3 regions of the Arthrobacter sp. P4_H3 genome follow, and region 2 is predicted to be linked to each of the others. Evidence: predicted binding sites of a transcription regulator. Region 2 holds the regulator's gene; each other region holds the start of a gene.

Region 1 (10,581 bases), on a different contig from region 2:
GGGAGGGCCGGATGCTGACTCGCTGTCCTTCCCGCCGGAGGCAGTGGACGCCGCGAAAGTGGTGTTCGACGTCGTCGCGCTGCCCGCCGAGACGCCCCTCATCAAAGCGGGCCGTGCTGCCGGCAAGACGGTCATCACCGGTGCGGAAGTGGCCACCATCCAGGCCCTGGAGCAGTTTGTGCTGTACACCGGTGTCCGGCCCACCGATGAGCAGGTCCGCGCGGCGGAAGACTTCATGCGGGCCCAGTAACGGAGCGGGCGCGGTAAAGGAGAAGGCCCAGTAACGGAGACGTCCCGGCTACAGGCAGCGGGCTAGGTGCCGGGCTGTACCGGCTCCACCGAGATGGCCACCCGGTCCTCGCCGATCCTGGTGAGGACCAGGGTGGCTGTCTTTTTGCCTTTGGAGGACTTGCCGGCGTTCTTTCCTCCGGGGAGGAGCTGCTTGCGGAGTTCTTCCGGGGTGACCGACGTACCCCGCTTCTTGATGTCCAGCACGCCGATGTTGTGCTGCTTCACCCAGGCCTTGAGGGCCTTGACGTTGAAGGGCATGACCTCCAGGATCTTGTAGGCCCTGGCGAACGGCGTATCCAGGAGCTCGGGTGCGCAGATGTAGGCGATGTGTTCGTCCACGAGGTGGCCGCCGAGCCGTGCCGCGACGTCCGCCACGAGGCCGGCCCGGATGACGGCGCCGTCAGGTTCGTAGAGGTAGCCCTCCACCGGGCCCACGGGGGCAACGGGGCCGGCGTCGAACTCTTCTGCACTGGTGATTTCCGCGGCGCCCTGCGGGCCGAGGAGAAGGGCCGCACGCCGGATGCCCGGCCGGCTGACCGCGTTGAACCACAGCGTCACCTCGGTGACGTCGCCGCCCACGGAAACCCATTGCGCCTCGCAGCCTGCGGGGACGGAGTCGTGCGGAATGCCCGGTCCCATCTTCACGCCCACTGCCCGTCCGGACTCTGCGAGGGATTCCACGAAGGACAGCGGCGGGGAGAATTCCTCCGGATCCCAGATGCGCCGCGTCCCGGAACTGGAGGTGGTGCGGCGGGCCGGATCCAGCCACACGCCGTCCACGCCGTCGAGGGGAACGGAGGTGGCATCGGAGTGAACCACGCTGGCCTGCGGGAAGGGAATCAGGTTCATGGTGGCGCAGGCGGCAGTGGTCTCGTCCATTTCCACGGCGGTGACCCTGATGTCCATCGAGGCCAGTGCCATGGAATCGGCACCGAGCCCGCAGCCGAGGTCGGCCACATGTTCAATTCCGGCGGTCGCGAACCGTTCCGCGTGCCTGGCCGCGACGTTGAGTCGCGTGGCCTGCTCCAGCCCTGCCTGCGTGAAAATCATCTGGCGGGCAAATTCGCCGAACTTGGCTTCAGCCTTGGTCCGCAGCCGGGACTGGGTGAGGACCGCCGACACCAGGGCGGGGGAGTGGCCGGCCTTCCGGAGTGATTCATTGAGCCGGAACGCATCGTCCTCCCGGTACGGCCCCAGTGAAGCCAGCAGCTCCCAGCCTTCGCTGGTCAGGAGCGGAGCGATCAGGTCCTGCGGTGCGTCAGCCATGTCATCAAGCCTAATCGAGGAGGCAGACACCGACGGTGCCGATAGTGTTGAGAGCATGGAAGACAGCGCAGGGCCGCAGCCGGAGAGTAATGACCACCACCAACAAACGGGCCTTGCGAAGTACGCCAGGCCGGCGCTGATCGCCGGTTCCGCTATCGCCGTAGTCTGCCTGGCGCTCCTGGTAATCATCTTCGTCCTGGATTCCTTCAACGCGACCGTGTACTCGGTGGGCGGCAAGAACATCCAGGACGCCACCGACGAGGCCCGGCAAATCCGCGAGTCGTACACCGCCGTTCGCGCGGGCGGACTGGTGTTCCTGATTGCCTCGGTGGTCACGGCGCTCGCCGCCGCCGTCGTGCTTTACAGGAACCGCAACGTTACGGGAGACGACGACACGGACGACGGCGACGACGTCGACTTTGAGGACCTGGCAGGGCGCTAAGCGTTCACCGGGGACCAAATTCTGGCACTCGCCTTGACCGAGTGCTAACCACTTACATAGAGTCATCATTAGCACTCTCCCTAGGAGGGTGCTAACACATGGAGAACTGCCAGCCACGCTGCTGCCGGCACCGCGACGACGGTTTGCACGCCGAGGCGCAACAGTTTTCCAGTCCATGAATTTACTGACGTAGAAGGAGAGGTCCGAGTGTCGGTCTCTATTAAGCCTCTTGAGGATCGTATTGTTGTCCGCCCGCTCGAAGCCGAGCAGACCACGGCTTCCGGCCTGGTTATCCCGGACTCCGCGCAGGAGAAGCCGCAGGAAGGCGAAGTTGTCGCAGTAGGCCCCGGCCGCTTCGAGGACGGCAACCGTGTTCCGGTCGACGTAGCCGTCGGCGACGTTGTTATCTACTCCAAGTACGGCGGAACCGAAGTCAAGACCGGCGGCACCGAGTACCTCGTGCTGTCCGCCCGCGACGTTCTGGCGATCGTCGTAAAGTAACTCTTGGACCCCCGCGCCGCCGATCCGTCTGACGCATGTCTGACAGATCAGCGGCGCGGGGTTTCTGTCTTGAAAGGACAAAACCATGGCAAAGCAGCTTGCGTTTAACGACGCTGCCCGCCGGTCGCTTGAAGCCGGCATCGACAAGCTCGCCAACACGGTCAAGGTGACGCTCGGCCCGCGCGGCCGCAACGTCGTGCTGGACAAGAAGTGGGGCGCTCCCACCATCACGAACGACGGCGTGACCATCGCCCGTGAAGTCGAACTGGATGACCCGTTCGAAAACCTTGGCGCGCAGCTGGCCAAGGAAGTAGCCACCAAGACCAACGATGTTGCCGGTGACGGCACCACCACGGCCACCGTTCTGGCACAGGCACTGGTCAAGGAAGGCCTGCGCAACGTTGCGGCCGGCGCCGCTCCGGGCCAGATCAAGCGCGGCATCGAGGTTTCAGTGGAAGCCGTTGCTGCCCGCCTGCTCGAGAACGCCCGCCCGGTCGAAGGCACCCAGGTTGCCAACGTCGCCGCCATTTCGGCACAGAGCGACGAGATCGGCGAGCTCCTGGCCGAGGCTTTCGGCAAGGTCGGCAAGGATGGTGTGATCACCATCGAGGAATCCTCCACCACGCAGACCGAACTGGTCCTCACCGAGGGCATGCAGTTCGACAAGGGCTACCTGTCCCCGTACTTCGTCACCGACGCGGAACGCCAGGAAGCTGTCCTTGAAGACGCCCTCATCCTGATCAACCAGGGCAAGATCTCCTCGGTGCAGGACTTCCTGCCGCTGCTGGAGAAGGCGCTGCAGAGCTCCAAGCCGCTGTTCATCATTGCCGAAGACGTCGACGGCGAGGCACTGTCCACGCTGATCGTCAACCGCATCCGCGGCACCCTGAACGTCGTTGCCGTCAAGGCTCCGGGCTTCGGTGACCGCCGCAAGGCAATGCTGCAGGACATCGCCACCCTTACCGGTGCACAGGTTGTCTCCCCGGAACTGGGCCTCAGCCTGGACTCCGTTGGCCTTGAGGTGCTGGGTACGGCCCGCCGCATCACGGTCACCAAGGACAACACCACCATCGTTGATGGTGCCGGATCGGCAGAGGACGTTGCGGCACGGGTTGCCCAGCTGCGCGCCGAGCTGACCCGCACCGACTCCGACTGGGACAAGGAAAAGCTGCAGGAACGCCTGGCCAAGCTGGCCGGCGGCATCGGTGTGATCAAGGTCGGCGCAGCCACCGAGGTTGAGCTGAAGGAAAAGAAGCACCGCATCGAGGACGCCGTGTCCTCCACCCGCGCTGCCCTCGAAGAAGGCATCGTTGCCGGTGGCGGTTCCGCCCTCATCCACGCCCTGAAGGCACTGGACGAGGACCCTGCCGTCACGGCGCTCGAAGGTGACGCAGCGGCAGCTGTGGGCATCGTGCGCCGCGCCCTGGTCCAGCCTGTGCGCTGGATCGCCCAGAACGCCGGCTTTGACGGCTATGTCGTCGCTGCCAAGGTCGCGGAATCCGCCATCCACCACGGCTTCAACGCCAAGACCGGCGAATACGAAGACCTCATCGCTGCCGGAGTCATCGACCCCGTCAAGGTGACGCGGGCAGCCCTCCGCAACGCCGCCTCCATCGCAGCGCTGGTTCTCACCACCGAGACCCTCGTTGTCGAAAAGCCGGCCGACGAGGACGAGCACGCAGGCCACCAGCACTAGCTAGTAGTCAACTGCACAAGAACCGGTCCAGCGTTGCTGGGCCGGTTCTTTGCGTTCCGGGTGTGCGGGACGTCGCTCCCTATTGACCGCGTAGCGAACGTGCGTGGCGAACGACCTTGCCCATTACGTGGCCCCCATTTCCTGCGTTTCCACGTCGCCCGCACGCTCGTAAACCAGCGAAACCGCTCCCTTCGGGAAGGTGCGCGCCGGCTCGGTGAGGCGGAAGGAAGCGGGGATCGTGCCGGCGTCGAACAGGCGCTTGCCCTGGCCCAGGGTGACCGGATAGAGCCAGAAGTGGAGGCGGTCGATCACATCCGCAGCCAGCAGTGAGCGAATGAGGACGCCGCTGCCGAACATGTGCACCTGGCCGTACTCCTCGCGAAGCCGTCCGGCGGAGGCGGCATCCGGCAGCACCGTAGTGCCGGCCCAGCCGGGATCAGTCAGGCTGCTGGAGACCACAAACTTCGGCACCCGGTTGAGCGTGCCGCCGATCTCGTCGGACTGGTGGGGCCAGTAGGAAGCGAAGATGTCGTAGGTCTTCCTGCCGAGCAGCAGGGCGTCGATGCGGGAGATCTCTTCGCCGATGGCAGCGCCGGCCTCGTCATCGGACACGGGTGCCTGCCAGCCTCCGAATGCGAAGCCGCCCTCAGGGTCCTCTTCGCGGCCACCGGGCGCCTGGTAGACGCCGTCGAGGGTGATGAACAGGTTCGCGACGATGATTCCCATGCGTCCAGTCTGGAACTGCGTTCCGACCCTGTCCAGTGTCAGTTGGCGTGGCAGACTGGTGCCATGCTGCTCGACGAGCTCGTGAGAACCGCGGATGCCATCGCGTCAACCCGCTCCCGGCTCGCGAAGGTCGAAGCACTGGCCGACCTGCTGCGCCGGCTTGACCCCGGGGAGATCGCGACGGCCGTCGGCCTGCTCATCGCCAAACCGCGCCAGGGCAGGGTAGGGATCGGCTGGCGCGGCATGACGGCGGCCATGGGGGAGCGGGCCGCCGAGCCGGGCCTGACTGTCGCCGACCTCGATGCTGCGCTGGATAGGCTGCTCGTCACGGGAGGCGCCGGATCGGCAGCGGAACGCGCCGCGACCCTCCGGAAGCTCACGGCGGCAGCCACCGAGCGTGAGCAGGCATTCATAGCCGGCGTGCTGCTCGGTGAGCTGCGCACCGGTGCGCTTGAGGGGGTGCTGACGGATGCCGTTGCCCGCGCCGCCGATCGGCCCGTGGACGCCGTACGCCGCGCTGCGATGCTCTCCGGCGACCTCGGCGGAACCGCCCTCCTGGCCATCACCGGCACGGCCGCAGAGCTTGACGCCGTGGGCCTCGTCGTCGGCCGTCCCGTGCAGCCCATGCTCGCGTCAACCGCGGCAAGTACCGGCGCGGCGCTGGAGATCACGGGGAAGGCGTCCGTGGAATACAAGCTCGACGGCGCGCGCATCCAGGTGCACCGCGCCGGCGACGAAGTACGCATCTTTACCCGCACACTTGCCGAGGTGACCCACCGGCTGCCCGAGGTGGTGGAAGTAGTGCGCAGCCTTCCGGTGCATGATGTGATCCTCGACGGCGAGACCCTCGCCCTCGATGAGGACGGCGGCCCGCGGCCCTTCCAGGAAACCATGTCCCGGTTCGGGGCGGACGCGGCACGCACCACCGTGCTGCATCCATGGTTCTTCGACGTACTGCACGTTGATGGCCGGGACCTCCTCGACGAGCCGCTGTCCACGCGCATCGGCGTGCTGGAGCGTATCGCCCCGGGGCACCGGATCCCGGGGGAGATCACGGTGGATCCGGACGTGGCTGAAAGAGTGTCGCGGGAGGCGCTCGACGCGGGGCACGAGGGAGTGGTGGTCAAATCGGTCGGATCGGCCTACGCGGCCGGCCGGCGCGGTTCCAACTGGGTCAAGGTGAAACCCGTGCTTACCTATGACCTGGTGGTGCTTGCCTGCGAGTGGGGGTCAGGACGGCGCACGGGGCTGCTGTCGAACCTGCACCTCGGAGCCCTCGACCCGGCCGGTGAGTTCGGCGAACCCGGCGGCTATGTGATGGTGGGCAAGACCTTCAAGGGCCTCACCGACGCGCTGCTGCGGTGGCAGACCGGGAGGTTCCAGGAACTTGAGGTGCGGCGCACTGCGGGGACCGTCTGGCTGGAACCCGTCACCGTCGTCGAAATAGCGATTGACGGCGTGCAGAACTCCCCGCGCTATCCGGGCGGCATTGCCCTTCGGTTCGCACGCGTCAAGCGCTACCGCGACGACAAGACGGCGGCAGAGGCAGACACCATCCAGACACTGCGCGCGCTGCTGCGTTCGTAGCGGATGAGCGCTGCAAGGCAACGGCGGTCCGCTTGTGCCGGTTCTCCGGCGGGCGTACCGTGGCGCTTAACCGGCTGGGCGGGTGGTATCAGGAGGCCAGCATGTCAGCTGAGACGGACATCGACCGGGGCAGGTCAGCATTTCAGGAGCATCGCTGGACCGAAGCCCATGAGCGCCTCCGCGACGCAGATGAGCGCGGCGGGCTGCCGGCTGCCGACCTTGAACGGATGGCTACCGCCGAGATCCTGACCGGTGCCGGCACCACGGGGCTGGACACCCTGACTCGCGCCCACGAGGAGTACCTGGTGGTGGGCGATGTCGAAAGCGCCGCGCGCTGCGCGGGCTGGATGGGCATGCAACTGATGTTCTTCGGGGAACAGGCCCGGGCCGGAGGGTGGTTTGCCCGCGGCCGGCGCCTGGTGGAGGAAATGGCCGAGCCTGGCGCCGTGCAGGGCCTCCTGCTCCTCCCGGAGGGCCTGGGCAAACTTTACGGCGGTGATCCAGCAGGCGCCCTGCATGCCTTCTCCCGCGTGGCTGAATTCGGACAGCGTTTCCACGACAAGGACCTGTCTGCCCTCGGCCTCCTCGGCACGGCCCAGGCCACCCTGATGCTTGGCGATCCTGGCAAAGGTCTCAAGATGTTCGACGAGGTGATGGTGGCCGTGACGGCCGGTGAGCTCTCGGCGATTCCGTCAGGGATTATCTATTGCGCAGTCATCGGCAACTGCCACCTGGCTTTCGACCTGGAGAGGGCGCTGGAATGGACGGCGGCCCTGGACCGCTGGTGCCGTGCCCGCCCTGACGTGGTGCCCTTCAGCGGCCAGTGCCAGGCACACCGCGCCGAACTCTTTATGCTCCATGGGGCGTGGGACGAGGCGCTGATGGCAGCCGGGGCAGCGCAGGGACTCTGCGTCAAGGGAGACCCGCAAGCGCTTTACGGCGCCTACTACCAGCAGGGCGAGGTGGAACGGCTGAGTGGAAAACTGGACGACGCCGAAGCGTCCTACCGGCAGGCCGCCCGGACCGGCTACGAGCCGCAGCCGGGCCTGGCACTCCTTTGGCTGGCCCGGGGAAATGCGCAGCAGGCCCAGGCGATGATCCGGCGGGCGGCTGACGCGGCCGACCTCGCTACCCGCCGGAACATGCTGCCGGCACTGGTGGAGATCGAACTGGCTGCCGCCGATCCGGAAGCCGCGCGGCGAGGCGTTCAGGAGCTGGAGGCCCTGGCCCGCGAATGCCCTACCTCCATGGTCCGTGCCTTTGCCGGCCAGGCGGTGGGCGCTCTCCGTCTCGCAACAGGCGATGCCGCGGAAGCAACGCAACCCTTGCGGGAGGCCTGGCGGTTGTGGCGTGAACTCGGCGTTCCCTATGAGGCCGCCCGCTGCCGCGTGCTGATCGGCTCCGCGTGCCGCGCCCTCGGCGATGAAACGTCGGCCCTGATGGACTTTGAAGCGGCGCAGGCGGAACTACTGGAACTGGGCGCAGCGCCTGCTGCCGCCTGGGCGGCCGCCGTGACGCGCGAAGGAAACAGCCGCACCAAGGGACCGCTGTCCCCGCGGGAAACCGAAGTGCTGCGGCTCGTGGCCTCGGGCCAGGGAAATCGTGCCATCGCCGCAGAGCTGTACCTCAGTGAAAAAACCGTTGCCCGGCACATCAGCAACATCTTCCTGAAGCTGGGGCTGTCCTCACGCGCGGCGGCCACCAGGTACGCCTTCGAGCACGGGCTCGCCGGATGACGGCGAACTGCACAAAATCACCCATCGGCGTGCGCTGCAGAATTGCATAATTTGGCCGACGCGGGCCATGGGCCCCCGCCCGTAGCCTCAAAACATGAACCTCCCAGTCCTTGCCGGCACTCTTTCGACGGTGCTGTTCGCCGCGGGAATGCTGCCGATGCTGATCAAAGCGGCGCGGACCCGGGACCTCGCCTCCTACAGCCTGGGCAACCTGGTCCTGAGCAACGTGGCCAACATTGTGCACTCCCTGTACGTCTTCCACCTCCCGGCCGGCCCCATCTGGGCCCTCCACCTCGCCTACGTCCTCGCGTCCGCGCTGATGCTGGCCTGGTGGTTGCGCTTCCGGGAAGCCGGACACGACGCGACGGGCAGCATGCAGGCCGGCAAGCCGGAAGGTTCAGCCGTGGATACCACCACACCTCATCAAGGAGCGCAGTCATGAATACCAAGCATTCGACCGGCACGCTGGACACGCTGGTCATCGGCGGCGGGCAGTCGGGCCTGGCCATCGGCCACTACCTGAAGGAGCAGCAACGGAAATTCCTCATCCTGGACGCGAACCCCCGCACTGGCGACGCCTGGCGCCGGCGGTGGGATTCGCTCCGGGTCTTTACCCCGGCCAAGTACGACGGACTGCCGGGGGTGCCGTTCCCCGCGGATCCGCTGTCCTTCCCCACGAAGGACGAGGTCGCCGGCTACCTTGAGGGGTACGCGGCCCGCTTGGATCTGCCCGTCCTGAATGGTGTCAGGGTTGAGCGGCTGTGGCGGGAAGGGGACCGTTTCATCGCAGCCGCCAACGGCCAGCGCTGGGAGGCGCACAACGTCGTCGTCGCCACCGGCTGCAGCCAGGCACCAAAAACGCCCGCGTTCGCCGCGGAGTTGGACCCCGCCGTCGTCCAATTGCACTCCAGCGACTACCTCAACCCGGAACAGCTGCAGCCGGGCCCGGTCCTGGTGGTGGGGCTCGGGAACTCCGGAGCGGAGATCGGCATCGAGGTCAGCCTGACCCATCCCACCACCGTGGCGGGCAAGCCGGGCGGCGAGCTTCCGGTCAGGCACGGCCGGACGGCGGCACGCTACGTCCTGCCCGTGGTGCGTTTCCTGGGCCTGCACATTCTCACCCTCAACACACCGATCGGACGCAAAGTGGCACCCGCGTTCAAAACCCACGCCGCACCTTTGATCCGCACCAAGTCCAAGGATCTGGCCGACGCCGGCGTGAAGCTTGCGCCGCGGGTCACGGGGGTGCGGGACGGGATGCCGGTCCTGGCCGATGGAACCCGGCTGGAAGTGTCCAATGTGATCTGGTGCACGGGGTTCAGGGATGATTTCGGCTGGATTGATCCGGCAATGCTCGACGGCGGCGCGCTGCCGCCGCAGCAGCGTGGCGTTGCGGCGGGAACGCCGGGGCTGTTCTTCCTGGGCCAGGAATTCCAGTACGCCGCAGCATCGGCAACGCTCCCCGGGGCCTGCCGCGACGCACGGTACCTGGCCGGGAAGATCCCGGCCGCCGGCTAGCCTTGGGCACGCAGCGCCTGGTTCCTGAGCCGCCGGGCCATGTTCTCGGGCAGCCGCCGGGTGATCACGCGATAGAAAATCAGCACGGCCAGAGCCGAAGCCACAATTCCCACCAGGTTCAGCAGCAGCTGTATCGCCGATCCTGCCGCTTTCTGGTATTCGCCCAGGACGAGCGCAACTGCCACAAAGCCTGCAGCGGGAACGGTGGTCACGGAAATGAAGACCCCCACCAGAGCGGCCGAGCGGCGGCTGATCAGCGAGAGCATTCCGGCTGCGCCGGCCAGTACGGCAACGATCAGCGAGTAGGGGCCGGGATGGTAGATGAACTCGACGGCGGACCCGGTGTCGAGGGCATTGGCGGGAAAGAGCCCCAGTGGCACAGAAAGCCAGGCGGACAAGGCCGCCAGGAGCATGGCAACAGGGAAGCCGACGCCCAACGCGAGGGCGGCACTCCGTCCCAGTTTCCATTTGCGCTGGGCCAGCGCGACGGCCAGGGCTGCGAGCGGCCCGAACTCCGGCCCGACCGCCATGGCCCCGACAATGGCGATGGTCGAATTTGTGACGATGCCGATGGCGGCCAGCTGGGTTGCCAGGACCAGGAACGCCAGGTAGCTCCACGTGAGGCGCGCATCCTCGCCCGTCTGGCGGGTCACCTCGTCCCAGATCATGGCGTCGGCCCCGTCGCCGGGTGCTGCGGCTTCGGCGTGGTCGGCACGCCGGGAGAGCACCAGCTCCGGCATGGAAATGGAAATGGATCCCAGCTCCTGAGCCTTCAGGACTTGCAGCTTCTCGAGCAGCTCCTCCACCGATTCCCTGGC
Region 2 (9,431 bases):
TGGAAATCACCCGTGAACGGCTGGAACGCGAGTACAACCTTGACCTGATCTCCACAGCACCGAACGTGGAGTACGAGGTGACGCTGGAGGACAAGAAGGTCGTCCACGTCACCAACCCCAGCGAATACCCCACCGGCAAGGTCGCCGAAGTCCGGGAGCCGATGGTGTCCGCCACCATCCTGGCGCCGAATGACTTTGTCGGCGCCATCATGGAACTGTGCCAGAGCCGCCGTGGCATTATGGGCGGCATGGACTACCTGTCCGAGGACCGGGTGGAAATCCGGTACCGCCTGCCGCTGGCCGAAATCGTCTTCGACTTCTTCGACATCCTCAAGTCCAAGACCCGCGGCTACGGCTCGCTTGACTGGAAAGCGGACGGCGACCAGGTTGCCGACCTCGTGAAGGTTGACATCATGCTCCAGGGCGAACAGGTGGACGCCTTCAGCGCCATCACCCACCGGGACAAGGCCTACGCCTACGGTGTGATGATGACCGGCAAGCTGCGCGAGCTCATCCCTCGCCAGCAGTTCGAGGTTCCCATCCAGGCTGCCATCGGATCCCGGATCATCGCCCGCGAAAGCATCCGCGCCATCCGCAAGGACGTCCTGGCTAAATGCTACGGCGGCGATATTTCGCGTAAGCGCAAACTTCTGGAAAAGCAGAAGGAAGGCAAGAAGCGCATGAAGATGGTGGGCCGCGTTGAGGTTCCCCAGGAAGCCTTCATCGCCGCGCTGACCACCGACGAGTCCAAGGACAAGGCCAAGAAGTAGTGATGACAGTGGCCGGAACCTCCGGAGGCCGCAGCAATGCCTAGCGTCCTACCCCTCGGTGACCCCGCGCCGTCGGACGGCCTGCTTCCCGCGCAGGCCGCCGACGGCGCTGCCGGGCGGGCATTCGGGCTGTACGTCCACATCCCCTTCTGTGCCGTCCGCTGCGGGTACTGCGACTTCAATACCTACACGGCCACGGAACTCGGCGGCGGTGCGTCCCAGGACGCCTATGCCTCCACGGCTATCGCCGAGGTGGAGTTTGCCGCCAAGGCATTGCAGGCCAGCGGGCTGCCTGACCGACGGCTGGGCACGGTCTTCTTCGGCGGCGGCACGCCCACGCTGCTGCCCGCGGAGGACCTGGCCCGCATCCTCACCGCGGCCGTTGCTGTATGGGGGCTGGAGCCCGGCGCCGAAGTCACCACCGAAGCAAACCCGGATTCCGTCACCCCGGAGTCCCTCCAGCTGCTGGCTGACGCAGGCTTCACGCGTGTGTCCTTCGGGATGCAGTCCGCCGTCCCGCATGTGCTGAAGGTGCTCGACCGCACCCACACGCCCAGCCGCGTGCCGCAGGTGGTGCAGTGGGCACGGGATGCCGGCCTCGCGGTCAGCCTGGACCTCATCTACGGTACCCCGGGCGAGTCCCTGGAGGACTGGCGGTACTCACTCGAAACCGCCCTGTCGTACGGGCCGGACCACATCAGTGCCTACGCGCTGATTGTGGAAGACGGCACCAAGCTGGCCGCCCAGATCCGCCGCGGCGAAGTTCCCGGAATCGACGACGACGACCATGCCGACAAGTACGAACTCGCGGACGACCTCATCAGCGCCGCCGGCCTCGGCTGGTATGAGGTAAGTAACTGGTCCCGCACGCCGGAACAGGCATGCCGGCATAACCTGGCGTACTGGCGCGGGGACGACTGGTGGGGGATCGGCCCCGGCGCGCATTCGCACGTCGGCGGCGTCCGCTGGTGGAACGTCAAACACCCCACCGCCTACGCGGGCAGGCTCGCCAGCGGCGCGTCGCCGGCAGCGGGCCGCGAAACGCTCGACGCCGAAACCCGGAACGTTGAGCGGGTCATGCTCGAAGCCAGGCTGAGCAGCGGACTCGAGGTTGCCGGGCTGGGAACGTCGGGACGGCACGCGGTCGCGGGGCTGATCGCCGATGGCCTGGTGGACCCCGCCCTGGCGTTCAGGGGCCGGCTCGTCCTCACGCTCAAAGGCAGGCTCCTCGCCGACGCCGTGGTCAGAAGGATCCTTCCGGACTGATTCGGCTTCGCCGTCCGGGCAGTGCCCGGACGGCCCGGCCTCAGCCGGTTACTTGATCCAGCGCAGGTTGAATTCGTACCGGTGCGGCTGGCCCCGGTTCACGTGGATGCCGGCCGCGACCGAGAAGCAGGTCACGGCGATCCAGATCAGTGTGGCCAGCACCGCGAAGATGTTTCCCACGACCGGAAGCATCACGAGGATGTTGCAGATGACCGCCGCGACGGTGGGAGGCAGGGTGAAATTCAGTGCTTCCTTGGACTCCTGCGCCGTGAACGGCCCGCGCTCCTTGAAGATCAAGTAGATCAGCAGCGACGGGACACATCCAAGGATGCCGCCGAAGTGGGCGAGCGTCGCCCACTGCCGGTCTTCGTTGGCCGTCAGCGGCAGTGCGTTGGCGGGGACACCATGATACTGGGGCTGGCCATGGCCGGCCTGGTTGTCCCTTTGTTCACGTGCGTCTTCTGCCACGGTGTCGTCCTTCGGATTGCAGTGGTGCGGTGGTTCCCGGAAAAGCGGACGCTGCCACAACAGCAACAACCGCCGTATCAAGAATACGGGGTCAGTGGTGCATTCGGAGAGTCCACCGGCCCCTTACGGCACGGTGAGGAAGTCGATGACCTCTTCCACCCGGCCCAGCAGGGACGGTTCGAGGTCTGCGTAGCTGCGGACGGCCCCCAGCAGCTTCTGCCAGCCCAGGCCGATGTCTTCCTTTGTCTCGTGGGGCCAGCCGAAGGCCGTCAGGATTCCGGTCTTCCAGTCGACGCCGCGCGGTATAACCGGCCACGCGTCAATGCCGAGCACTGCGGGGCGGATCGCCTGCCACACATCCACGTAGGGGTGGCCGACGATCAGCACGTTGCCCGCGGCGCCGGGGGACGCCATGACGGCGTCGGCGATCCGCGACTCCTTTGAGTTGGCCACGAGGTGGTCAACCAGCACCCCCAGCCGCCGGCCGGGGCCCGGCTGGAACGCGGCAACCGCCGCCGTGAGGTCGTCGATGCCGTGCAAAGGCTCGACGACGATGCCCTCCACACGGAGGTCGTCACCCCAGACCTTTTCCACGAGTTCGGCATCGTGCTTGCCTTCCACCCAGATGCGGCTTGCCTTGGCCACCTGCGCGCGCTGGCCGGCCACCCGCACCGACCCGGAGGCCGTCCGGTTGGATCCGGCGGGGGCTGCCTGCGCGCGGGGAGCAGGCGGCATCAGCCGGATAGGCAGGCCCTCCAGGAGGAACCCGTAGCCGAGGCGGAAGGTGCGCGACTTGCCGCGCCGGTCCTCCAGTGCCACAACATGCATGCCGCCCGACTTCTCCACCCTGGTGACAGCGCCCACCCAGCCGGACTGCACGTCTTCAAGCACCATGCCGCGTTCAACCGGAACTTCGGGAAGCTCGGATTTCCGGGGAGCCGTGATGTCCTGCGGGCCCCAGTTCTGGTACGACATCCGATACACACTGCCTTGCACTAGGAGGAGGGAACCAGGGCGGCCGTGGGTTCATTTATCCGCACGTCCGGTTCCGCGCCGGAGTTTCGCCCGGAGCGGTACCAATGCTAACAACGCGGCGACTCATATTAGACTGGTTAGCACTTAGACATGACGAGTGCTAACTGGTGACGGGATATGCGCCTGGCGCAATGCCGGGCCCATGGCACGCGAAAGCCGATCGGAGGTGGAGAATGAGCGAACCACGCAAGCTTGAAGTACTGCGCGCCATCGTGGAGGACTACGTCCATTCCCGCGAACCTGTTGGCTCCAAGGCGCTGGTGGAAAGGCACCATCTGGGTGTCTCCAGTGCCACCATCCGCAACGACATGGCAGCGCTGGAGGACGAGGGCCTGATCACGGCGCCGCATACCAGTGCCGGCCGCATCCCCACGGACAAGGGCTACCGGCTCTTCGTTGACCAGATCTCCGCGGTCAAGCCGCTGTCGCAGGCCGAACGCCGGGCCATCCAGACGCTGCTGGAAGGGTCGGACGACCTGGACGATGTCCTGGAACGCACCGTGCGGCTGCTGTCGCAGCTGACCAACCAGGTGGCGGTGGTGCAGTATCCACACCTTAGCCGTGCCATGGTGCGGCACATCGAGTTCGTGCTGCTGGCACCGCGGCAGGTCCTGATCGTGCTGATTGCGGACACCGGAAAAGTCGAACAGCGCGTCATTGACGTCGGGCAGGACCTCGGCGATGACGAGCTCGGGGGTCTTCGCACACGGTTCCTGAAGAGCCTTTCCGGCACACCGCTGAGCCTTCTCCCGCAGGCGCTGCCCGCCGTCGTCGCCGCGTGTGAACCGTCACGCCGGCATGCCGCCCAGGCGCTGGCGCGAGGCCTGGACGCCCTGGCCAGCAGCACCCGCGAGGAGCGGATGGTCATGGCCGGAACCGCCAACCTCGCACGATCCAATGTTGACTTCCCGCTGAGCATCGGCCCGGTCCTCGAGGCACTCGAAGAACAGGTGGTCATGCTCCGCCTGCTCAGCGAAATGGCGGAGGACCCCCGTGGCGTCACCGTCAGCATCGGCCGCGAGAATCCGTACGACGGACTCGCCGAAGCCTCGGTGGTGGCTACTGGCTACGGCCCCGGCTCCAGTGCCAAGGTTGGCGTCCTTGGCCCCACCCGGATGGACTATCCCACCACCATGGCCGCGGTCCGGGCCGTGGCACGCTACCTTTCCAGGATCCTCGGACCTTGACCGGTCCTTCATCAGCCAACCAGGCCTCCGTGTCCCGGCTTGCGGGGTGCGGCAGCAGCATCACAGGCAGTACAACCAGGAAGAGATACGAACTTTGAGCAGCCACTACGACGTTCTTGGAGTCTCACCCGAAGCGACGGGCGAAGAGATCAAGAAAGCCTACCGAAAGCTTGCGCGAACCCTGCACCCGGACGTTAACCCCGGCGAGGATGCCTCGGACCGCTTCAAGGCTGTCACGCACGCCTATGAAGTGCTGTCCGACCCGCAGAAACGCCGTGTCTACGACACCACCGGCAACGAGAACGGCACGGACAACGGCTTCGGCGGTGCCGGCTACTCGGGCCAGGGCTTCGCCTTCCAGGACATCTTCGACACGTTCTTCGGAGCGGGCGGCTCAGCCGGGCCCGCTTCGCGCGTCCGCCGCGGCCAGGACGCCCTCATCAGCGTCCGCATCGACCTTCGCGACGCCGTCTTCGGCGTCAACAAGAAGCTTGAGGTGGACACAGCCGTAACGTGCCCCACCTGCGAGGGTTCCTGCTGCCAGCCCGGAAGCCACCCCGAGCGCTGCGACATCTGCGGCGGCAGCGGCCAGGTACAGCGGGCCGTCCGCTCCATCCTGGGCCAGGTCATGACAGCCGCCCCCTGCGGTTCCTGCGAAGGCTTCGGAACCGTCATCAAGGATCCCTGCAACGAGTGCAACGGCCAGGGCCGCATCCGGAGCCGCCGTTCCTTGACGGTCAAGGTCCCTGCCGGCGTAGCCACCGGAACCCGCATCCAGCTGGGCGGCCAGGGCGAAGCCGGGCCTGCCGGCGGCCCCTCCGGCGACCTGTACGTGGAGATCCGGGTCAACAACGACGCCACCTACGTGCGTGACGGCGACGACCTTCACGCCACCCTGCACATCCCGATGACCGCCGCAGCCCTGGGCACCGAACTCAGCCTGGACACGTTCGACGGGCAGCAGGAAATCGACGTCAAGGCGGGCACCCAGTCCGGTGAGGTCATCACCCTGCGCGGGCTCGGCGTCACCCATCTCCGGGGCTACGGCCGCGGCGACCTGAAGGTCCATCTGCAGGTCGAGACCCCGGCCAAGCTTGATGCCGCACAGGAAGACCTCCTCCGGCAGCTGGCCAAACTCCGGGGCGAGCAGTACACCGAGGGGAAACTCACCGCCAGCGGCGGTGTGTTCGCCAAGCTGCGGGACCGGTTCGGTAACCTGTAGCGGTGAGCAACCCGGTCTTTTTCGCAACCCCAGGAGCACTGGACCAGCAGGTTCCCGGGTCGCAGTACGTCCTGCAGGGAGCCGAAGCCCGGCATGCCGTCACCGTCAAGCGGATTTCCGTAGGGGAATCCGTTGACATAGCCGACGGAGCCGGCAAGAGGCTGACCGGGACCGTCGCCGCCGTGGGCCAGGGCGAGCTGACCGTGGAGTGCGCGGCGCTCGAAACCGAAGAGCGCCCGGACCTGCGCCTTGTCCTGGTTCAGGCGCTGGCCAAGGGCGACCGCGACGAACTTGCCGCGGAGACTGCCACCGAACTGGGAATCGATGCGGTCATCCCGTGGCAATCGGAACGCTCCATCGTCCGGTGGAAAGGTGAGCGGGCCGCCAAAGCGCATGCCAAGTGGCAGTCCGTGGTGACCGCAGCGGCCAAACAGGCGCGCCGGGCCTGGATTCCCGAGGTTCGTGCCGCCGTCGACGGTGCAGGTTTGCAGGCCGCCGTCGCTGCGGCGGACCTGGCCATCATCCTCCATGAGGATGCAGTCCGGCCGTTGCGCGCCGTTCTGGAGTCCTGGCGCGACGGTGACAGCGACGGCGGGACCGGTGGTCCGGGGCCGCGTGAAATCCTGCTCATTGTCGGGCCGGAAGGCGGAATCAGTCCGCGGGAGGTCACCAAGCTGTGCAGTGCCGGTGCGGTGACGGCGCTTCTGGGCCACCACGTACTCAGGTCTTCCACGGCGGGACCGGCCGCCACGGTTCTCGCCAGCGATATCCTGGGACGCTGGTAGCAGCGTCCGCTGATTCAGGGGTGTTGCGGTGAAAGGCTCAGCTGCTACTCAACCGTGAAGCCGCGCGTGTCCACGTTCATTTCGCGGTCGGGCGTCCCGGGATCGATCTGGGAAACGCGGACTTCGTAGTTTCCCGGAGCGAGGTTGACGTTCAGGGAGAAGAGCCCGGACTGCGTCGCCTCGGCCGACGCCGTGACGTCACCGCTCAGATAGGCCGCCTTGTCGGTGCTGCCTTCGACCTTCAGGATCTTCCACCGGAGCTTGGCCCCGGGGAGCGTGCTGCGTCCGCTGATTTTGACGCTGCCGTCAGCAACGCGCACACCTTCCTGTGGATCAATGATCCAGACCGGCGCCACCATGCCCGCGCCGCGTGGAGTAGGCGTACCCAGCCGGACGTGGTTGAACGCGAGGTAATCAGTGTGCCCGTCGACGAGGATCACCACCTGGATTTGCTGGCCGGAGTCCACCAGCCCCGAGCTCGCACCGGCAGCCGTCGCTGTGTACACCAGTTGCTGGATGGCCCGCTTTGCCATGTCTTCGTCGAGATTGCTGTTGAAGGCATCCGGCGAGACATCCACCGTGATCACGTTTTTGCCGGAGATGGAGGTGGCAAGCTTCTTCGGGTTCTGCCACGGGGTGAAGAAATCCGGATCCAGCGGCTTCTGGGACATCATCGAACGCAGCGCCCGCGTGACAGGGTTTTCCTGCTCGGGGACGTCCCGGAATTCACGGTAGAGGAAGACGTTTTCGTTGCTGCGGCCGATCCAGTACACAGGAGCCTTGTTCGAAGCCTGCGTGGTCTCCAGCGGGGCACTCGTGCTGGGAACGCCGGCGGTGGCGGACCCGGTCATGGCCTGGGGCGTGCTGGCCGCCGTTGTTTCGGGCGGTTGAGGAGTGGCCACACAGCCGGAGAGCACCAGGGCGGCGGGCAGCACAAAAAGGAGCGCTGCGGAACGTGCCCGACTGCCTCCCGCTGTGTTCCGGCGTCGTGGATTCCAGATCTCCATGGTGCTTCCGGGTTCCTCCGCCCTGTCCGTGTGAACGTGCCTGTGTCGCACTCTGCAATGGATTCCAGCATTACATGGAGTCTTCGGCCCCCAGCGGCGTTTACGGACGGTCGGCCGAACTGCAACGGGAACGATATGAGGCCGATACGAAGTTGATACCTAATTACGGGAACCTGCAACGAAACGGTTGCGGCCCGGACACTGGACGGCAATGGTCCGAGGTTCCCGCGCGGCGTACTGGCGTAAGATGGAAGGACTCGGCCCGGCACGGAGCCCGACGCTGACGCAGCGAAGGCGAACTGATCAGGCAGAGCGACAAATTTCCTAACTGGAGGGGACCAGAGGCCCGCAGGCCGGCACCATGACTGAAGCAACAAACGGAAGGCCCCGGTTCAGCTCCGGTGAGCGCACCACAGGTGAATTTCCCCATAGTCTTCCCGGTGTCCGGACGGAGGTGGTCATCTTTGACAACTCCGAACAGATGGTTCAGTCCCTGGGCAGCCACGACGAGGCCCTCCGTTTCATTGAGGAACAGTTCCCGGCAGTCGATTTCCATGTCCGCGGCAACGAACTGGCCATCAGCGGCCCGGCTGCGGACGTTCCCCGGATCATGCGCCTCCTCCACGAAGTGCGGGGGCTCGTTGACCGGGGAACGGTCATCACGCCGGCAGTCCTCCAACAGCTCGCGGTCCTGCTCCGGAGCCAGTCGCTCCAAAACCCGGTTGAGGTGCTGACCTACAACATCCTGTCCAGCCGCGGCAAGACCATCAGGCCGAAGACGCTGAACCAGAAGAACTACGTGGACGCGATCGACGCCAACACAGTGATCTTTGGAATCGGCCCCGCCGGCACCGGCAAGACCTTCCTTGCCATGGCAAAGGCTGTCCAGGCCTTGCAACAGAAGGAAGTCAGCCGTATTATCCTCACCCGGCCCGCCGTCGAGGCCGGCGAACGGCTGGGCTTCCTGCCGGGGACCCTCAGCGACAAGATCGACCCCTACCTGCGGCCGCTTTACGACGCCCTCCACGACATGATGGATCCCGAGTCCATTCCCCGGCTGATGGCGGCGGGAACCATCGAAGTGGCCCCGCTGGCGTACATGCGCGGGCGCACCCTCAACGATGCCTTCATCATCCTCGATGAAGCCCAGAACACGACGCCGGAACAGATGAAGATGTTCCTGACGAGGCTCGGCTTCGGCTCCAAAATGGTGGTCACCGGGGACGTCACGCAGGTGGACCTGCCCTTCGGCACCCGTTCGGGGCTCCGGATCGTGGAGGAAATCCTGCAGGGCATCGACGACGTGAACTTCAGCGTCCTGGATGCCTCGGACGTGGTCCGCCACCGCCTTGTCGGCGACATTGTCAATGCCTACGGCATTTGGGACGAGGCACAGAGGAACCGGGTGAAGCATTCCGTGACCCGGGAGAAGCGGGGAGAGCACGCATGAGCATCGAAGTAAACAACGAATCCGGCGTCCAGGTTGATGAAGCCCAGCTGGTTGCCTTGGCCCGGTTCGTTTTCGAACGCCTGTACATCCATCCCCAGGCCGAGCTGTCCATCCTGCTGGTGGACGAGCCCGCCATGGAAAAGCTTCACATTGAACTGATGGACGAACCCGGAGCCACGGACGTTCTGTCGGTTCCTATGGACGAACTGACCCCGGGTACACCGGACAAGCCGACTCCCCA
Region 3 (10,581 bases), on a different contig from region 2:
GCATCCTTCAACCCTTGCCAGTCCGGAGTGCCGCGTCAAGCGCCGGACCGGCACCGGGCACGCGGGCACTGGGTTTCCCGCTCCACCCGCTCTGTTCACCGACTCTGTTCACAGTCAGGGGTCAGTGCCACTATGGAGCTATGACTGGGGGATATGACCGGGACTTCTTACGGGCACGCCTTGAGCTGCCCAGCCCGCCGGCAGCAACGGTTCTGCTTGACTACATCCACTTTTCGGTCCGGCTGCGTGCCGCTCGCAAACTGGCCGCCGTCGTCGGGGTGAACATCAACGGACGCGAGCTGGTGCCGCTGGCCCGCGAAGGAACCTGGCATTTTGATTCCCGGGTTCCGAAGGAGCAGCAGGCAGGGCCGGAGGTGTACAAGAACAACGCTTTCGACCGCGGGCATCTCGTGCGGCGGCTGGATCCCGTCTGGGGCGACACGGCCACGGCCAAGGCAGCCAACCAGGACACCTTCGCCTTCACCAACGCCGCACCCCAGGTTGACGACTTCAACCAGGGCAAGGAACTGTGGGTCGGGCTGGAGGACCATGTGCTCAACCATGCCGACCTCAACGACGCCAAGCTCAGCGTCTTCACCGGTCCCGTCCTGGAGGAGGACGACTTGCCCTACCGGGGCGTCCAGATTCCCAGGAAGTTCTGGAAAGTCGCTGCCTGGACCATGGACGGAAAACTTGCTGCCGCGGGATTCCTCCTGGACCAGTCGCCGCTGCTGGGGAAAGTGGAGCTCAAGAAGGCTGTCCGGGAACGGCTCCTGGCGGACGAACCACCGCCGCTTGGTCCGTTCCGCACCTTTCAGGTCCCGGTGCGGCAGATCGCCGAGCTGACCGGGCTGAGCCTTTCCCGGCTGGAGAACGCGGACCGGCTCGTCAAGAGCCAGCGATCCCGGGGCAAGGAGCCCATGGCGTTACGGCTCGAGTCCATGGAGCAGATCCGGCTCTGAGTCCGCGGCCGTGGGGGAGGGTGCCGGTCAGTGTCTTCCGAGGCAGGGCCGATAGACTTATGGATTGCATGCCCGGCATGCAGCCGAAGCCCTGCCTGCAAAGATTGGACACCGCGCACTTGCGAGAATTCACCGCCCGCTTTGCCTCCGCCGAGGAGGTCGCCAACTGGGACACCCACGTCACTGCGAACCCGAACGGCGGAAACCTGCTGCAGTCCGAGGCTTTTGCCGAGGTCAAGCAGCACTTCGGCTGGAAGCCCCTCCACCTGGTCTACGAAACGGCCGACTACACGAGCTACAACCTGGTGCTGGAGAAGTCCTTCCCGGTCCTCGGCAAGCTTTGGTACCTCATCAAGGGGCCGGACGTGGCAACCGTGGAGGACATCCCGGGAATCGCCGCCGCAAACGCCGAGTTCGTTAAGCGGGCAAGGCTCGGCGTCTTCGCCATCAAGATCGAGCCTGACATCATCCTCTCCGAGGATGCCAAACGGGTGATCGAGGGCGCGGGCCTGGTCAAGACCCACAACCTGCAGCCCAACGACTCCACCGCGCTGCTCGATATCGCGCCGGAGGAGAACCAGCTGCTGCGAAACCTGCATTCCAGGGGGCGCAACGCCGTCCGCCGGGCCATCCGGGAGGGTGTGGAAGTCCGCAACGCGGAGGCCACCGAGGAGAACTTCCGGGCCATGTACGCCCTCATGACCACCACGGTGGAAGCGAAGTCGCAGGTCAGGGTCCGGGAATACGGGTACTACCAGAAGTTCTGGACCAACTTCATTGAGCGCGGCCAGGGCCGGCTGCTGTTCGTCTACGAGAACGGGGTTCCCTCAGTGGGCGCCTTCGTGATCAACTACGGCCGGAAGGGGACGTACAAGGACGGCGGTTCGCTGCAGAAGCGCAGCCAGTACGGCGACTCCCATCTGGTCCAATGGACGGCGATCAACCAGGTCAAGGAACTCGGCTGCACGGAATACGACTTTTGCGGAACGCCGCCAAGCGACAAACTCAAGGACACCTCCAACCCGTTCCACGGGCTGGGGCTGTTCAAGACGAGTTTCAGCAAGACGGTCACCGACTTCGTGGGATGCTACGACCAGGTGATCAGTCCGCTGAAATACAAGGCCTGGCTGGCCGCCGGCGAACGCGTCGCGCGCCAGCTGTACACCCGTCGAACAGGCCAGCAGTTCTACTAAACCCGTGTGATGCCCTTGAGGAGGCCGCAATGACCAAAGCACCGGACGGTCGCCGCAGGCCGCCCACGGGGGAGCTGCCCCCGACCGAACCACTCACCGCGTCCCAGGTACAACAGAACGCCGCGGCCAAGCGCATGCTGCGCAGGCTGGTACAGGGTGAGAACCCGCCCACGGCCCCCATGAGCATCGTGGACAGGCTTGCGGGCAGCCCGTACGCCAACCCCATGATCCAGGTGGGGGGAGTGGACACGTCCGCGCGCAAGACCATCGACTTCGCGCTCCACCTGGCCGAGTCCATGTTCCGGTACGGTGCTGGTGCCCTGGAAGTGGAGACCAGCATCATCGCTATCACAGCCGCCCTGGGCCTGAAGCACATCGAAGTGGACATCACCAACCAGTCGGTGGCCATCAACTACGCCCCCAAGGACCAGACACCCATCACCCTGCTGCGGGTGGTACGGTCCTGGACCAACAACTACGCGGGCCTGGCCCAGGTGCACCAGTTGGTCACGGAGATTGTGGCCGGCGGTGTCGGCCGCGACGAGGCAGTGCGCCGGCTGGACGAAATCGTCCGGAGCTCCAAGCCATTCCCACGCTGGATGGTTACGGTCGCGTTTGCAGTGTTCGCCGCCGTCTTCGTCGGTGTGCTCGGTGGCGGGCTCGGAGCCTCCGCGGTTGCCTTCGTGTCCAACCTGCTGGTCAGCCTCTTGGCCCGGCGACTGAGCCGCTGGCGCACACCGGACTTCTTTATTACCGCCTCGTGCGCGTTCCTGGTCACCTTCATCGCCCTGCTCTTGTCGCGGTTCGGCAGCCCGGTGGGGATACAGATCGCCCCCGAGATCGTGGTGGTCGGCGGCATCCTGCTGCTGCTTCCGACCGGAAGGCTCGTCTCGTCGGTACAGGACGCCATCAACGGATTCCCGGTCACTGCGGCCGGACGTTTCCTGTCAACCATCCTGACCTTCGGCGCCCTCGTGACCGGCATCGCCGTCGGCTTCGTGGTGGTCGCAAAGACCGGCATGGAGCCAATCGACGTCACCAAAACCTTCCCTCCGGCGTACCCGTGGTGGGCAATTGGGGCCTTCGTTGCCATCGCCGTCGTCGCCATCGGGATCACCGAACAGACAACCTGGAAGCTTCTCCTCCCCACGGCGGCCGTGGGTGTCATCGGCTATCTGGTCCTCATCGGTGGTGAGGCACTGGGAATCGGGCCGCGCTTTTCGCCGGCCCTGGCCGCCGTCGTCATCGGCTTGCTCGGCCGGGTGGTGGCACTCCGGATGGGCGCCCCGCAGTTGGTGGTTGCCGTCCCCGCCGCACTGATCCTGTTGCCGGGACTCACCATATTCCGGTCCATGTATGTATTGACGATCGAAGAGTCGGATATCCTGCTGGGCGCCGGGGGCATGCTGAACGCGGGGGCGATCGTTCTCGGCGTCGCCGCCGGGATCGTTCTGGGCGATACCCTGGCCCGTCCGCTGACCCGCAGCCTGGCCAGCAACGAACGCCGCCGCGCCCGCCGCCGCTAGCCGGGCACAGCCTCCGCCTCCGGATCAGTTCCCGCCCGCGGTCCGCTGGATCGGTCCGCTAGATCTGGCCGATGGGGAGCTTCTTTTCAGCCTGGAAGTCGTCCTCCACCCGTCCGCAGGCCCAGTACCCGGAAAGCGATACCTGCCCGCGTTCCAGGCCCCGCTCACGGAAGAGGACCTCCCGGAGGGACTTCATGTAGCCGCGCTCGCCGTGGGCGAATACCTGCACCCGGCCGCCAGGCCACTCGGCATCCCGTACGGCGTTGACCAGAAGTTCGCTGCTTCCGGCAGGGACGCCGTTACGCGGCAGCCACCGGATCTGCAGCCCGGCCGGTGCCGCTACCGGCTGGATCTCGGCGTCGCTGTCCACCTCCAGGAACGCCTGGCCACGGGCCTCCGGCGGCAACGACTCGATGGCGGCGGTAATCGCAGGGAGGGCGGCCTCGTCACCGGCGAAGAGGTGCCAGTCGGCAGCAGGGTCGGGGTTGTAGCCACCGCCCGGCCCGGTGAACACCAGGCTGTCGCCGGGCTGGGCTTTGGCCGCCCAGGGCCCCGCCAGCCCCTCGTCGCCGTGGATCACAAAGTCGATGGCCAGCTCACGGTTTTCTTCATCAACCCAGCGCACCGTGTACGTCCGGGTGTGCGGCCACTGTTCACGCGGCATGGACTCCCGGACCGCCCAGAGGTCCAGGGGGAGCGGGTATTCGACGTCGGGCTGGGGGAAGGCGATCTTCACGTAACGGTCGACGTAATCGTTGTTCACGTAGCTGGAGAAGCCCTCGCCGCCGGCCACGATCCGCACCATGTGGGGCGAGAGTTCCTCGCGCCTGAGGACCGTGAGATTCGTCTGGGGACGCGATTTTCGGCTGGCTGAAGTGGTTGCGGGCAGTGAAGTCATGTAAGTAAGCCTAGGCTAAGTAACTGGGGGAAGCTCCCAGTCCACCGGCTCCGAACCCAACGACCGGAGCGTTTCGTTGGCTTGGCTGAACGGCCGGGAACCGAAGAATCCCCGCGAGGCTGACAACGGGCTGGGATGGGCGCTGGCCAGCACGGGTGCGTTCCCCAGCAGGGGCCGGACGGTCTCGGCATCCTTGCCCCACAGGACGGCCACTAAGGGCACAGGGCTGCCGTCGGCGGAGCGCCGTCCGGCAACGGCGGCAATGGCCGCCGTCGTGATGGCCTCCCACCCTTTGCCGCGGTGGGACCCCGCCGCACCCGCACGGACCGTAAGGACCCGGTTCAGCAGGAGGACCCCCTGCTCCGCCCAGCGCGACAGGTCACCGTGTATCCGGGCCGGCAGGCCCAGGTCGGCTTCAAGTTCCTTGTAGATATTCGCCAGGCTGCGAGGAATGGGCCGGGTGTGCCCGTCCACTGCGAAGGACAGCCCGATGGGGTGGCCAGGGGTCGGGTACGGATCCTGGCCCACGATGAGCACCCTGACCTCAGCCAGCGGTCGCCGAAAGGCACGCAGGACGTTCGACGGCGCCGGAAGCACCGGGTGCCCGGCCGCCACTTCAGCTGCCAGGAACCTCAGGACGCTGCGCAGTTCCGCTTCGACGGGGGCAAGCGCCGCGGCCCAGTCGGGAGCCACCAGTTCCGCCAACGGCATCCGCGCCATCTCGGCGAAGTCAGCACCCTCGACGGCAGGCTCCAGCTCGAACAAGGCTTCAGAATCAAACACGAGTCCATTCTCGCAGTGCTCGGCCTCCCCTTCGCCACGTCACACAGCGTAAATGACAGGCGTGTTATTCGCCCGTACCATGGAAAGAGACTTTAACCGGATCAAGTGAAGGAGTTTGCCGTGGCCGAACCAGCGCGCGATGATCTGTCACTTGCGGACACCGGCAGCCAAACCGCGGTGACCCTGGACCTCCTGCCCGCCCCGCAGCCGGGCTCACGGCTGAGTGAGCGGGACCAGCAAATGCTGGGGCTCGAGCGGCAGTGGTGGAAGTATGCCGGGGCAAAGGAGCAAGCCATCCGGGAGCTGTTCGACCTCTCCGCCACCCACTATTACCAGATCCTCAACACGCTGATTGATACCGAGGACGCCCTCGCCCACGACCCCATGCTCGTGAAGAGATTGCGTAGACTACGTACGTCACGCCAACGGGCACGCACGGCGCGCCGTTTGGGCTCAGACGCGTAAGAGTCAGGGCTGAGAAATCAGCAAGTACCAGCAAGGACATCGTTTTACCATGACCAAATACGCTCGGGATGAATTCGACAAGGTCCCGGAGACCTCCTCACGACAGGGTGTCCACCGGGTCGCTTCCGATGCTCCCCGGCGCCGGCTGGGACCCATTCTGGCTGTCGGCGTCGTGGCTCTCGCTATCGGTCTGGTTGCCTTCCTGTTCCTGCCCAAACTGGGATTCGTCCCCACCGGGACCCCGCTCATGGCGGCAGGGTCCGCCCAGGAAAGCCCCTCCGCTTCCTCCTCCGCTGAAGCGTCGCAGACAGCATCCCAGGGCGCCGAGCCCAGCGCGGATCCAACTACGACTCCCTCCGCCAGTGAAGCGCTCCCCACCACCGGCGCTCAGTCCACCGCTCCCGAGGACGATGCACCGGTTGTTGACAAGTCCCAGCCCGTGGCGGTCTACAACGGGACCGCGACTGCGGGGCTTGCGGGCCGCGTGAGCAGCACTGTTTCGGCGGATGGCTGGACACTGGGACCGGTGGGCAACTGGGGCGGAATGCCGCAACAGTCCTCCGTGATCTACTACAACGGAGCTGAGCAAAAAGCCAACGCAGAGGCCTTGGGGGAACTCCTCAACATCACCTCGCTCGTTGACTCCGCCGAATTCCAGCAGCCTGTTGTGGTGGTCCTCGGGCCCGGCTTCCAGTAGCGGAATTCGGTTACGCCTGAATAACTATTGGGGGCTCGCAGGCCGCGGCCCTGCGCCCGGCAACGGCAATAGCTAGAGTGATTCCGGATGCCGCGCCGCAACGCGCGGACCGTCCCGACGGTGCACAGTGACGTGGACCGAACAGAAGCAACCGGAAAGTGTGGGCAACATGGCATTGGGAACCGTCAAATGGTTCAACGCCGAAAAAGGCTATGGCTTCATCACCGTTGACGGCTCCGGCGACGACGTCTTCGTCCACTGGTCGGCCATCGAGGGCGAGGGCTACCGGGCCCTGGACGAAGGGCAGCGGGTGCAGTTCGAAGTAGGCGAAGGCGAAAAGGGTCCCCAGGCAGAGAACGTCCGGCCGGTCTGATGCTTGCTTCCGCGGCGGTGCATGGCGCAACGATCCCCGTCCGCTCCGGTAGTGCGAGGCTGCGGTTCGCCGCTGTGGTGCTTGCCGCGGGCGCGGCGCTGGTGCTGGCTGGCTGCTCTGGCCAGACCGGAAACGCCCGTGTCGCCACGGTCGATGCCGGCGGTGACGGGACCCTGCGCATCGGCCTGATCCTGGACAGCACTGGAAAGCAGTCATTCCTGAACTCCGCGCAGCTCGCGGCGGCCAAGCTCGCCGTCGAGGAGATCAACGCCGCAGGGGGCCACAAGGGGCGGCCGGTGGAGCTGCTCCCGGAGAAAATCAGCGAGGATACAACGGCCCAGGCCAAGGAACTCGTGGCGGCGAAGGCCGATGTGGTCATTGGTCCCACCGACTCAAGCCGCGCGCCTGGCGCGATTGATGTCCTGGCCCGCGCCAAAGTGGCTGTCATTTCCCCGGCGAATGCCGCGCACGGACTCTCCCGGTACAGGAGCGGGGGGTATTACTTCCGCACGGCAGCAGCCGACGTCGCCCAGGCTCCCGTCCTGGTCAAACTGGCCAAGGACGGCGGGGCCAGGACCATAGCGGTCCTCCACGAGGAAGGCAGCTACGGCAAGGATGTCGCCGTGGCCGTTGCAGCGGCCGCCAAGGCGGCCGGCCTTGGCACCGTCGCCGATGCCGAATTCACGCCTGGCCAGGCACAACAGGCGGCCGCGGCCGCCAAGGCCGCCGGCCCGGACGCCGTCGTCCTGGTGGCGCGCACCGGAGCCCAGGGCGCCATTGCAGAACTCAACAACAAAGGTCTGGCCGGCAGCAAGCTCATCCTCAGCGACGGCGCCATCAACCAGTACGGCTCCGCCCTCGGGTCAAAGGCCCTCGACGGCGCCCGCGGGATCCTTCCGGGCGTCTTCCCGACTGCGCATTTCCAGGGCGAGCTCGTGGCGGTTGATCCCGGGCTCAAGGACATGACGTTCGCCGCGGAAACCTACGACGCGGTGAACCTGGCGGCCATCGCCGCGGCCGCGGCCCAGGACGACGCCGGATCCTCCATTGCTGCGCGGCTGATCGCCGTCTCCGGCGGGAGTGCGAAGTCCGGCGGAACAGTGCCGGCCGCAGCCTCGGGGGAGGACACGGCCGCGGTGTGCAAAAACTACAAGGAATGCGCCGACGCCATCAAGGCCGGAAAGCCTGCGGATTACGACGGCGAGTCCGGCCGGATCGGCTTCGACGCCAACGGGGACGTAACCTCGGCCAACTACATGGTGTTCACTTATTCCGCGGACAACAAGGCCAGGATGACCGGCAGCGAAACTGCCGCCCGCGCCGTCGGCTGATCGCTCCTAGCGTAGCGCGGGCCGCAGGCGCGCCATTTCCCGCAGTCTCTGCTTGCACTCTCCCCGGGGGAGTGCTAATTATTGACTTAGCACTCCCACGGACTGACTGCTAAATCGACGCCCGGTTCCGGCCGGTTGTGGACTAAGCGGGAAGGACAAGGAGCGAAAGAAATACCTTGCTGGGGTGAGATCCCATCCGCGCGGCATACAGAGGCCGACGGTGAAGGGTCGTCCGTCGCGGGCACCGCAGCGAAGGTTCATTCTTAACGACTGTCCCGAAAGGACTACTGCCGTTATGGCCAAGATCATTGCATTTGATGAAGAGGCACGCCGCGGTCTTGAGCGGGGCCTGAACATCCTCGCCGACGCCGTCAAGGTCACCCTCGGCCCGCGTGGACGCAACGTCGTCCTCGAAAAGAAGTGGGGCGCCCCCACGATCACCAACGATGGTGTTTCCATCGCCAAGGAGATCGAGCTGGACGATCCCTACGAGAAGATCGGCGCCGAGCTGGTCAAGGAAGTTGCCAAGAAGACGGACGACGTCGCTGGCGACGGCACCACCACGGCAACCGTGCTGGCACAGGCCCTGGTCAAGGAAGGCCTGCGCAACGTCGCAGCCGGCGCTGACCCGCTGTCCCTGAAGCGCGGCATCGAGAAGGCTGTTGAAGCCGTCACCATCGAGCTGCTCGCTTCCGCCAAGGAAATCGAAACCAAGGAAGAGATCGCCGCTACGGCATCGATCTCCGCCGGTGACGACGAAATCGGCGCGCTGATCGCTGAAGCGCTGGACAAGGTTGGCAAGGAAGGTGTTATCACCGTCGAGGAGTCCAACACCTTCGGCCTCGAGCTTGAGCTCACCGAAGGCATGCGCTTCGACAAGGGCTACATCTCCGCTTACTTCGTCACCGACGCTGAGCGCCAGGAAACGGTCCTCGAGGATCCGTACATCCTGATCGTCAACTCCAAGATCTCCAACGTCAAGGAACTGGTTGCTGTCCTCGAGAAGGTCATGCAGTCCAGCAAGCCGCTGCTGATCATTGCCGAAGACATCGAGGGCGAGGCCCTGGCCACCCTGATCGTCAACAAGATCCGTGGCACCTTCAAGTCCGTCGCCGTCAAGGCTCCGGGCTTCGGCGACCGCCGCAAGGCGCAGCTCGCGGACATCGCCATCCTCACCGGTGGCCAGGTCATCTCCGAGGAAGTCGGCCTCAAGCTTGAGACCGCCGGCCTTGAACTCCTGGGCAAGGCACGCAAGGTTGTTGTCACCAAGGACGAGACCACCATCGTCGAGGGTGCAGGCGACGCAGACCAGATCGCCGGCCGCGTTTCCCAGATCCGCGCCGAGATCGAGAACTCCGATTCCGACTACGACCGCGAGAAGCTGCAGGAACGGCTGGCCAAGCTGGCCGGCGGCGTTGCAGTCATCAAGGCCGGTGCCGCTACCGAAGTTGAGCTCAAGGAACGCAAGCACCGCATTGAGGACGCTGTCCGCAACGCCAAGGCTGCTGTTGAAGAAGGCATCGTTGCCGGTGGCGGCGTAGCCCTCATCCAGGCTGGCGCCAAGGCATTCGCCAACCTGCAGCTCGAAGGCGACGAAGCAACGGGCGCGAACATCGTCCGCGTTGCCATCGACGCACCGCTGAAGCAGATCGCATTCAACGCCGGCCTTGAGCCGGGCGTTGTTGTGGACAAGGTCCGCGGCCTGCCTGCAGGTCACGGCCTGAACGCCGCAACCGGGCAGTACGTTGACCTGCTGGCTGCCGGCATCAACGACCCCGTGAAGGTAACGCGCTCTGCTCTGCAGAACGCCGCTTCCATCGCGGGCCTGTTCCTCACCACCGAGGCCGTAGTGGCCGACAAGCCGGAGAAGAACGCTCCGGCCATGGGTGGCGGCGACGAGATGGGCGGTATGGGCGGGTTCTAACCTGTCCAACCGCGCCTGACGCACACACTAAGTGCGGCTCCCTCGATTCGAGGGGGCCGCACTTTTGCGTTGCGGGCCCAAGCCGCGTCGGCAGGGACGGCTGCGGACGGCGGCCGGCAGTCCCGCCAGGCGGGTACTGGACCCGTGTCCACTGGACTGGTTCCTGCTGCGGAGAACCACAATGTCGGGCCGGTCTGGCAGGATAGTGCGGTGACGATTACTGCAGCAGCCGACGGTTCGGCTTTAGGAAATCCCGGTCCGGCCGGATGGGCCTGGTACGTGAATGATGACTGCTGGCGGGCGGGCGGCTGGCCGCACGGGACAAACAACCAGGGCGAGCTGATGGCTGTGCTGGATCTTTTCCGCTGCACGGCGCACCTTCCGGACGAGGAACTGCACATCCTGTGCGACAGCCAATACGTGATTAAC

What was found. The regulator HrcA, encoded in region 2, represses chaperone genes, less so after heat shock. The targets are predictions, from matches to a motif close to TTNGCACTCGNNNNNNNCGAGTGCNAA.
Region 1: a site for HrcA is predicted at 2,021-2,047, ahead of groES (co-chaperone GroES). Genes of this name have one in related genera too.
Region 3: a site for HrcA is predicted at 8,315-8,341, ahead of groL (chaperonin GroEL). Genes of this name have one in related genera too.

What each region holds. Positions count from the first base shown of each region.
Region 1 covers NZ_JBFUKK010000009.1:83,042-93,622, reverse strand. The annotation lists gene AC1DRE_RS13625 (shikimate 5-dehydrogenase) at 1-250, shown strand, start outside; gene AC1DRE_RS13620 (THUMP-like domain-containing protein) at 313-1,557, opposite strand; gene AC1DRE_RS13615 (hypothetical protein) at 1,613-1,999, shown strand; gene groES (co-chaperone GroES) at 2,207-2,500, shown strand; gene groL (chaperonin GroEL) at 2,586-4,196, shown strand; gene AC1DRE_RS13600 (dihydrofolate reductase family protein) at 4,320-4,922, opposite strand; gene AC1DRE_RS13595 (ATP-dependent DNA ligase) at 4,986-6,509, shown strand; gene AC1DRE_RS13590 (helix-turn-helix transcriptional regulator) at 6,611-8,245, shown strand; gene AC1DRE_RS13585 (hypothetical protein) at 8,340-8,687, shown strand; gene AC1DRE_RS13580 (flavin-containing monooxygenase) at 8,684-9,763, shown strand; gene AC1DRE_RS13575 (DUF389 domain-containing protein) at 9,760-10,581, opposite strand, start outside.
Region 2 covers NZ_JBFUKK010000001.1:305,864-315,294, reverse strand. The annotation lists gene lepA (translation elongation factor 4) at 1-770, shown strand, start outside; gene hemW (radical SAM family heme chaperone HemW) at 807-2,036, shown strand; gene AC1DRE_RS01480 (DUF4870 domain-containing protein) at 2,085-2,504, opposite strand; gene AC1DRE_RS01475 (DUF3097 domain-containing protein) at 2,628-3,479, opposite strand; gene hrcA (heat-inducible transcriptional repressor HrcA) at 3,713-4,726, shown strand; gene dnaJ (molecular chaperone DnaJ) at 4,821-5,948, shown strand; gene AC1DRE_RS01460 (16S rRNA (uracil(1498)-N(3))-methyltransferase) at 5,951-6,733, shown strand; gene AC1DRE_RS01455 (GerMN domain-containing protein) at 6,778-7,740, opposite strand; gene AC1DRE_RS01450 (PhoH family protein) at 8,102-9,190, shown strand; gene ybeY (rRNA maturation RNase YbeY) at 9,187-9,431, shown strand, end outside.
Region 3 covers NZ_JBFUKK010000008.1:860-11,440, forward strand. The annotation lists gene AC1DRE_RS12420 (TspO/MBR family protein) at 1-4, opposite strand, end outside; gene AC1DRE_RS12425 (DNA/RNA non-specific endonuclease) at 141-962, shown strand; gene AC1DRE_RS12430 (lipid II:glycine glycyltransferase FemX) at 1,022-2,155, shown strand; gene AC1DRE_RS12435 (threonine/serine exporter family protein) at 2,185-3,681, shown strand; gene AC1DRE_RS12440 (siderophore-interacting protein) at 3,740-4,579, opposite strand; gene AC1DRE_RS12445 (uracil-DNA glycosylase) at 4,595-5,362, opposite strand; gene AC1DRE_RS12450 (DUF3263 domain-containing protein) at 5,540-5,827, shown strand; gene AC1DRE_RS12455 (LytR C-terminal domain-containing protein) at 5,877-6,524, shown strand; gene AC1DRE_RS12460 (cold-shock protein) at 6,694-6,897, shown strand; gene AC1DRE_RS12465 (ABC transporter substrate-binding protein) at 6,897-8,228, shown strand; gene groL (chaperonin GroEL) at 8,524-10,152, shown strand; gene AC1DRE_RS12475 (RNase H family protein) at 10,363-10,581, shown strand, end outside.